Regions from separate parts of the Streptococcus oriscaviae genome, predicted to be linked through region 1. Evidence: predicted binding sites of a transcription regulator. Region 1 holds the regulator's gene; the other holds the start of a gene.
What was found. Region 1 encodes Rex, which represses fermentation and respiration genes when NADH is low (regulators of the CRP and FNR family bind a similar motif). Its sites were predicted from a motif close to TTGTGAANTANTTCACAA; they were not measured.
Positions count from the first base shown of each region.

Region 2: the regulator Rex is predicted to act here: its motif matches at 2,162-2,179, upstream of INT76_RS03235 (nitronate monooxygenase).

Region 1 is NZ_CP073084.1:430,887-435,096, reverse strand. Features, by position in the region: gene gyrA (DNA gyrase subunit A) at 1-605, shown strand, start outside; gene INT76_RS02095 (class A sortase) at 608-1,354, shown strand; gene radC (RadC family protein) at 1,416-2,096, shown strand; gene INT76_RS02085 (redox-sensing transcriptional repressor Rex) at 2,093-2,731, opposite strand; gene INT76_RS02080 (DUF4649 family protein) at 2,827-3,057, opposite strand; gene INT76_RS02075 (DUF1831 domain-containing protein) at 3,060-3,407, opposite strand; gene INT76_RS02070 (cysteine desulfurase family protein) at 3,408-4,210, opposite strand, start outside.
Region 2 is NZ_CP073084.1:660,329-664,538, reverse strand. Features, by position in the region: gene phaC (class III poly(R)-hydroxyalkanoic acid synthase subunit PhaC) at 1-662, shown strand, start outside; gene INT76_RS03245 (alpha/beta fold hydrolase) at 706-1,608, opposite strand; gene INT76_RS03240 (MaoC family dehydratase) at 1,681-2,082, shown strand; gene INT76_RS03235 (nitronate monooxygenase) at 2,194-3,126, shown strand; gene fadE (acyl-CoA dehydrogenase FadE) at 3,357-4,210, shown strand, end outside.

The DNA.
Region 1 (4,210 bases):
GTGTCGTTAAACGCACCAAGGTGGCAGAATTTGACAATATCCGCCAAAACGGTCTAAAGGCTCTCAACCTCAAAGACGATGATGAGCTAATCAATGTCTTTTTAACAGATGGACAGGCTGATATTATCATGGGAACCAAGTTTGGTTATTCTGTTCGCTTCATGGAAACAGATGTACGTAACATGGGCCGTACCGCGACAGGTGTTCGTGGTGTCAATTTGCGTGAAGGTGACTGTCTGATAGGAGCGACCATGGTTGCAGATGGTCAGGAAGTTCTAGTCTTAACGGAAAAAGGTTTCGGTAAGCGTACCCCTGCTAGTGAATACCCAACTAAGGGTCGTGGCGGTAAGGGTATTAAGACTCTGAAAGTAGCAGATAAGAATGGGTACCTTGCAGGCCTGACAACAGTTTCAGGTGATGAGGACATCATGGTTATCACGGATAACGGTGTCATCATCCGAACAAGTGTAGCCAACATTTCGCAGACGGGCCGTGCAACCATGGGTGTGAAAGTCATGCGTCTAAACGACAGTTCTCGCATTGTTACCTTTGCCTTGGTTGACCCTGCAGAAGCTTCAGATACCGAAGAGGAGGCTGACGAATGACCATGGCAAGAGAAAGAAAGAGAAAGAAGAAAAGGAGTGGGTGGTGGAGGAACCTCCTAGCCCTCCTTCTGGTTCTGATTGCTCTAGCCCTCATTTTTAATACCTCAATCCGAAATTTCATCATCGCCTTAAACACAGATCGCTACCAAATCGACCAGGTGTCTGAAGGTGATATTGAAAAAAATAAGGCGGCAGAGGTGACGTTTGATTTTGATCAGGTAGAATCCATCTCTACGGAGGCCGTTTTAAAGGCCCAGTGGGATGCCCAGCAATTGCCGGTTATCGGAGGCATTGCTATTCCTGAGCTGGGAATCAACTTGCCGATATTTAAAGGTTTGTCTAACGTTGCCCTCATGTATGGGGCAGGAACCATGAAAGAAGGACAGGAGATGGGCAAACTCAATTACTCCCTTGCCAGTCACCATATTTTTGGAGTGGCAGGAGCGAGTGAAGTTCTTTTTTCACCCCTAGACAATGCCCAGCAGGGGATGAAGATTTACATCACCGATAAACAACAGGTTTACACCTATGTTATCAACAGCGTGGAAACAGTATCGCCTGAAAGTGTTGAAGTGATCGATGACCGAGAAGGAATCACAGAAATTACCTTGGTAACCTGTACGGATTACGATGCAACTGGACGGCGGATTGTAAAAGGGCAGCTAGAATCAAGCATTGCTTACAAGGATGCACCAAAGGAAATTTTGGAGCACTTCTCTAAGAAATACAATCAATATAATTATGGATAAGGGAGCAAATCAATGCTCTCTTTTTCATCTTTTTCCGAATAAATAGGTGAGGAGGAATACTATGTATCAGATTGAATTTAAGGAAGAATCCTTGTTACCGAGAGAGCGTTTGATGGAAGTGGGAGCTGAAAAGTTGAGCAATCAAGAGTTGCTAGCTATTTTTATCCGAACAGGAACCAAAAAAGAATCGGTTTCGCATGTGTCTAACAATCTTCTGGCTAGATTGGAGAACTTGGCTGCATTACGAGAATTATCTATTGAAGAATTGCAGCAATTGACAGGGATTGGGAAAGTAAAGGCCATTGAAATCAAAGCGATGATTGAGCTTGGAAAACGCATCAATCAGTCCGAGCTACGTCTGAAGGGGCAAGTATTGGGCAGTGAGAAATTAGGGCGAAAAATGATGCAGGAACTTGGTGATAAAAAACAAGAGCATCTAGTAGCTCTCTACCTCAATACTCAGAATCAAATTATCAGTCAGAAGACAATCTTTATTGGCAGTGTGAATCGTAGCATAGCTGAACCTAGGGAAATCCTTCATTATGCAGTCAAATGTATGGCAACATCCCTTATCATTGTTCACAATCATCCATCTGGTTCGGTCGATCCCAGTCGCAATGATGTAATTTTTACTGAAACATTAAAAAAGTCCTGCGAAACGCTAGGACTGGTTTTACTAGATCATTTAATTGTCGGAAGCTCAGGCTATTACAGTTTCCGTGAGGAGAGCGAGCTTTACTAGCCCTTGCGCATAAAGTAGAGAAGAGTCTGTAATTCACTTGTCAAGTCAACATATTGCACCACCACATCTTTTGGTAGAGATAGGTTGACTGGTGAGAAGCTCAAGATACCTTTGATTCCAGCTTTTACTAAAAGATCAGCAACTTCTTGAGCCTTGTTACTTGGGACAGTCAAAATGGCTGTTTGAGCCTTGGCTTCAGCATTTTTTTCTTGAATATCAGAAATACCGTATATTGGAATATTCTCATCAATGGTCCCAACCGCAGGATGGTCATCTGCTTCAAAAGCCATAACGATCCTCATTTTATTACGTTCATGAAAGCGATAGTGGAGCAGGGCACGTCCCATATTACCAACACCAATCAACATAACATTGGTAATAGAGTTGTCGTTTAAAATTTCAGCAAAAAAATCCATCAGTTTCTTGACGTCATAGCCAAAGCCGCGACGGCCTAATTCACCAAAATAAGAAAAGTCGCGTCGAACTGTTGCGGCGTCAATGCCAATTGCTTCGGCAATTTCTTTGGAACTGGCTTTTTCGATATTCCCTGCATGAAATCGTTTGAAAATACGGTAGTAAAGGGAGAGGCGTTTGGCAGTTGCTCTAGGGATGGTTGTATTTTTTTCTTTTTTCACAATCTTTTCTCCTTCTGGAATGTCTATGTCTATTCTAGTGGAAGTTTGTGAAAAATGCAACGGTTAGGTTTTAGAATATTAAAAAAACAAGATTTTTATCTTGTTTTTTTAAGTCTTCTCTCTTGATTGATAGTCTGTAAAAAGGAGTAGAGTTCACCGATTGAACCGGTGTAACCAAGGTCTTTTTCATCTTCTGTCAGTGAGAGAACCTTCAAGTAGTCAGGCAGGGTAATACAAGAAGAGAAGGCGAGAAGGATTGCATCCAAATCTTCAAATTCTTGTGATTTTGTCTGCTTGTAGGCATCTTGATATGTGAGTCGTAACATTCTTATTTGCCCACTTTTGTGAAAATTTCGCGGTCAACTAGGCTATCCATCAAGAAATAGAATTTTTCTTGAATAACCTTGTTGCTGTCTGGTTTAAAGATGTCAACCAAGCGAAGTCCAGATTTGTCTGTAATGTTGATTTTAAAACCAGTCAAATCTGAATTGATGATGATTTTCAGCAGGAAACCTTGGTTAGAGTTGGGAACTTCTTCCAACATGCGTGTCAGTTGGTAGTTGCCTACCTTGGTTTGTTCAAAGGTATTGTCGCGCAAGGTATATTTTTTGATAGCTGGGTTGATTTGGTAAGTGTAGTCACAATTTTTGAGGGTGACAGAGTGTTCAAATGCCATTTAATGGGTTCCTCCAATTATTTCTTTTAGGGTTGCGATTAGTTTGTCCAATTCATGAGTGGTTGTAGTTTCTGAGAAGCTAATGCGGATGGCTTCTTTCAGGCGTGAAGATTCTTTGCCATAGATGGCTTCTAAGACGTGGCTGGTTTGGACAACACCAGCTGTGCAGGCTGAACCACTGGAAACAGCGATACCTGCTAGATCCAGACGCATGAGCACTTGCTCGTTGAGTTGGTTTTTAAATCCGACATTTAAAATGTGTGGTAGACAGGGGCCGGATTCATTGAGATAGAAAGGAAGTCCGTCAAGTCCCTTCACCAGATAGGTTTTTAACTCTTTGATGGTCTGAAACTGTTCTTTTTGTCTGGTAGTTTGTTCCTTGAGCGCCGTTGCCATAGCAGCGATAGCAGCGATATTTTCAGTGCCTGCCCGGTGCTGATTTTCTTGCTTCCCACCATGAATGAGAGAGTCAAATTTGGCAATGCGGCTATAAAGAAAGCCAATCCCCTTAGGTCCGTGGAATTTGTGGGCAGATGCAGAAAGCAAATCAATCCCTTCTTGCTCTGGGAAAAGCGGAAGTTTTCCGATGGCTTGTACCGCATCAACATGAAATACAGCCTGATGATCAGCAAGGATGTGTCCGATTTCTTTGATAGGGAGAAGCAACCCCGTTTCGTTGTTGGCATACATGATGCTGACCAAGATGGTGTCTGGCCGTAGAGCTTCTTGGATCTGAGAGGGATGGATAGTCCCTTCAAAAGGTTCGAGATAGGTCACTTCAAATCCTAGCCGTTCTTCCAAAT
Region 2 (4,210 bases), 230 kb from region 1:
CTGGAGCAGACAAGATTAACTTCTTTGGCATTTGTCAGGGAGCCAATTTTGCGACGATTTTCACGGCCCTCAATCCTGACTTGGTGAAAAACTTAGTGACCGTTGTAGCACCGATTGATTTTTCACCTTGTGACAAGTTGCTCTTCCAATGGGGCAAATATTTGGATGCGGATAGCATGGTGGAAGCTTATGGCAATGTGTCGGGTGAAATCATGAATAACGGATTCTTGCTTTTGTCACCGATTAAGCTAACGACCAATAAATACCTGGACTTGATTGATAAATTGGACAATGAAAAGGCCATGACCAATTTCTTGGCTCTGGAAAGTTGGATTTTTGACAGTCCAGATCAGGCTGGGGCGACGATTCGCCAGTTTACCAATGACATGTATCATGACAATAAGCTCGTCAAAGGCGAGTTGATGATTGGGGATGAGCTTGTTGATTTGAAGAAGATCAAGCAGCCACTGCTGAACATTATCGCTAAACGGGATGATCAGGTGCCGACATTGGCTTCTGAACCGCTGCCTAAGTTGGTCGGCTCTAAAGATACGGAAACAGTTTATTACGAATCCGGTCACATTGGGCTTTTTGTCAGCAAGCGTTCCCGGGAGCAAGTTATTCCAAAATTGATGGAGTTTTACAGCTCTCACGATGACTAAAAGAAAAAACTCCTATCCATCCTTGGATGGGTAGGAGCTTCTTTCAATCATGCGGTCTGTAAAGGTAGTCTTTGAGAAGGGCAGTCAGCTGGTCTAGCTGATCTGTCAAAATTGAGTGACCTGCCTCCAGTACAATAAGCTGGCTGTGGGGCTGCAGGGCCTTATGTGTCAGCTTTGCAGTATCAAGACTGACAACGGGATCTTTGTCACCGTGGATAATCAAGACAGGCGCTTGAATCTTCTCGATGTGGCCGTTGCCAAGAGTGATGCCATTGTGTTCAAGCGTGATATTAAAGGTAAAGAGGCTGAGAAAGATGTCAGAATAGTTACGTTGTTGATAAGCGGCATCTAGGTAAACTTGAAATTCTTGTTCTGAGATGGGATTGTTCTGATAAAGAGGGGCAAGGATTTTCCGAATCAGCCCTTCCCGGCGATGTTTGAGGGCGTATTCAATTTTTTGAAGGGCGGGGTTCCACTTGGTCAGGGCTTTACTAGCCGGTATCATGAAGGGAAACATGCCAAGAGCAGTCAGAGGGTTGTCCTTGGGGGTGACGTAGCCCTTGACACCGACAGATGAAAGCAGGACAAGCTGCTGAATGAGCTTCGGACGAAGGGCTGCCATTTCAAGCGCAACACCGCCACCTGTGGACCAACCAAGGACGGTACACCTGTCAATCGCAAGCAGGTCTAACAGGTTCAAGACATCTCGGGCTAGGTCTGTCAAGGAAGCAATTGACTGGTGATAACTGGAGTGCCCAAAGCCGCGCATGTCAATAGCCAATAGCTGAACATGGTCTTTTAGTTGCTCCATAAGCTTTTCAAAATGCACCGAGGAGCTGAGATTGCCGTGGAGCAAGACCAGAACAGGCCCCTTCTTACCGACCTTCCGATAGCTGAGTGTTTCGCCAGTTGTCAGCTCTTGCTGAGAAATAGGAAATAATGTCATAAACTGTCCTTTCATTGACACCATTATACAAAAAGTTTTTAAAAATGCAATCATGTAGATTAGGAGAAACCAATGACGAAAGTATTTGAAATTGGACAAAGCGGAAGCTTTTCCAAAACCATTACAGAAACAGACGTAGTCTTATTTGCCGGGATTTCAGGAGATTTAAATCCTGCCCACACCAATGAAGTTGAGGCTGCACAGGGGATGTTTAAAAAACGGATTGCCCATGGTATGCTGGGGGCATCCTTGATTTCAACCGTGTTGGGAATGCACCTGCCAGGCCCAGGTACAATCTACCTTGGGCAAAACCTCACCTTCCTGAAGCCGGTTGCTATTGGGGATACTCTGACAGCAGAGGCGACGGTAGCCGCGGTAGATGAAAAGGGCTGGCTCACACTGGACACCATTGTGACCAACCAAGAGGGGGTAAAGGTTATTTCAGGAACAGCCAAGGTCATTCCTCCCAAATAAGTGTCTAAAACTTAATAAAGTCATATATAAGACATTGTTATAGGAAAAAGATTGAAAAGCCTTACAAGCTATGCTATTCTTGTGATAGATGTAACATTCAGGAGGAAAAAAATGAATCGTGTAACAGAATTGCTTGGAATCCAGTACCCTGTTTTCCAAGGTGCTATGGCACAAATCTCTCGTCATCAGCTGGTCAGCGCAGTTTCTAATGCAGGTGGTCTGGGAATCTTGGCATCCGGAGGGCTGACAGCAGAAGAAGTGCGTGAGGAAATCCGATTGACCAAAGCCCTGACCGACAAACCCTTTGCCGTCAATCTGATGCTCATGATGGACAATGTGGCAGAAATTGTTGAAGTTCTGATTGAAGAAGGAGTCAAGGTAGTCACGACCGGTGCTGGTACGCCTAAACCCTATATGCCACGCTTGAAAGAAGCAGGGGTTATCGTCATTCCAGTTATCCCATCCGTCAAACTAGCTCTCAAAATGCAAGAGTTGGGCTGTGATGCAGTTGTGACTGAAGGGATGGAAGCAGGCGGTCATATCGGTGAAATGACCAGTATGCCTCTGACTCGTCAGGTTGCTGCTCATTTGGATATTCCAGTCATCTGTGCAGGTGGCGTGGCAGACGGGCATGGCCTAGTAGCTGCCTATGCCTTGGGTGCTGAAGGGGTTCAGATGGGAACCGTCTTTCTTGCTGCAACAGAATGTCCAATTCCAGACAGCTATAAGCAGGCCGTTTTGGAGGCTGTTGATACATCAACCGTCGTGACAGGTCGCAAGTTCGGCGCGCCGGTTCGATGCATTCGCAATAGCCTGACAACCAAGTATCTGGAACTGGAAAGCCAAGATATTTCTCGCCATGAGTTAGAGAAGATAACCATGGGGGCCTTGGCCAAAGCAGTCAAAGAAGGTGATGTGGAAAACGGCTCTCTGATGGCAGGGCAAATTGCAGGTCTTGTCAAAGAGATCAAACCTGCAAAAGAGATTATCCAGCAGATATTTAACGAAGCAAAAGAAGTTCTTGGGAAACTTCACATAGATTAAGAAAACCAATTTTATCTACCTGGACAAAGGGCGGTGCATCCGTCTTTTGTCTTTTTTATGTCGAAAAAAAGTCTTGTGAAAAAGTCCACATTTACAAGGATAAAGCTATCAGTTTTTCTTATGGTTCTATTAATTTTTATTAAGTAGATTTTTTAGGAAAAGCAGGTTATGATAATGGTGTCAACAAAATGTAAACGCTTTACAAAACACTATACCAAAAAGGAGTTTTTATCATGTCAGTTAAAGAATTAGCAAAAGAGTTGTATCCAGAAGATTTGTTTGGTTATGCTGAGAAGCTGACCGAAGGCGAATTGAAGGTTCTCAAACACTTGCGGGAAGAATTGGAGGCGCGTGTTCGCCCGGTTCTGATTGACTGTTATGAAAAAGCATTGTTGCCACGCGAAGAAATTCTCGGAGCTTTTGCGGCAGCGAAAATCATGACCCACCCAGATCTCTTTGTGGGACGTGAAGGTTCTTGGAAGGCAAGTGAGCTTTACAACGCTTTCCTCTATCTGGAAATGGCACGCTTTGACCCATCTGTGGCAACCTTCTACACAGTACACGGTGGTCTAGGTTACAATACCATTCTTATCGGTGGCAGCCCTGAGCAAATTGAGCGTTTTGCTACGCCAGTTCGCAACTTTGAAGCCCAAACTTGCTTTGCCCTCACCGAGCCTGACCATGGTTCTGACATTGCAGGTGGTCTTGCAACAACTGCAGAACGCAAGGGCGATGTTTGGGTATTGAACGGTGAGAAACGCTGGATTGGTGGTGCTAAGACAGCCGACTTCATCCCTGTCTTTGCCCGCGATGTTGAAACGAAAAAAATCAAGTGCTTCATGGTTAAGAAAGGCAGCCCAGGCTTATCAGTTGAGAACGTTGAGCATAAGATTGCCCTGCGTCTAGTCAACAACGGACACATTACACTCAAGGATGTGGAAGTTCATGAAGACGACCGTTTGGTCAATATCAACGGTTATGGAGATGTTGCAAAAATCTTCGTGCGTACTCGTGCTGACGTAGCCTACATTGCCATGGGTACAGCAGCTGGTGCCTTCAATGCAGCCCTTCGTTTGACTACAAC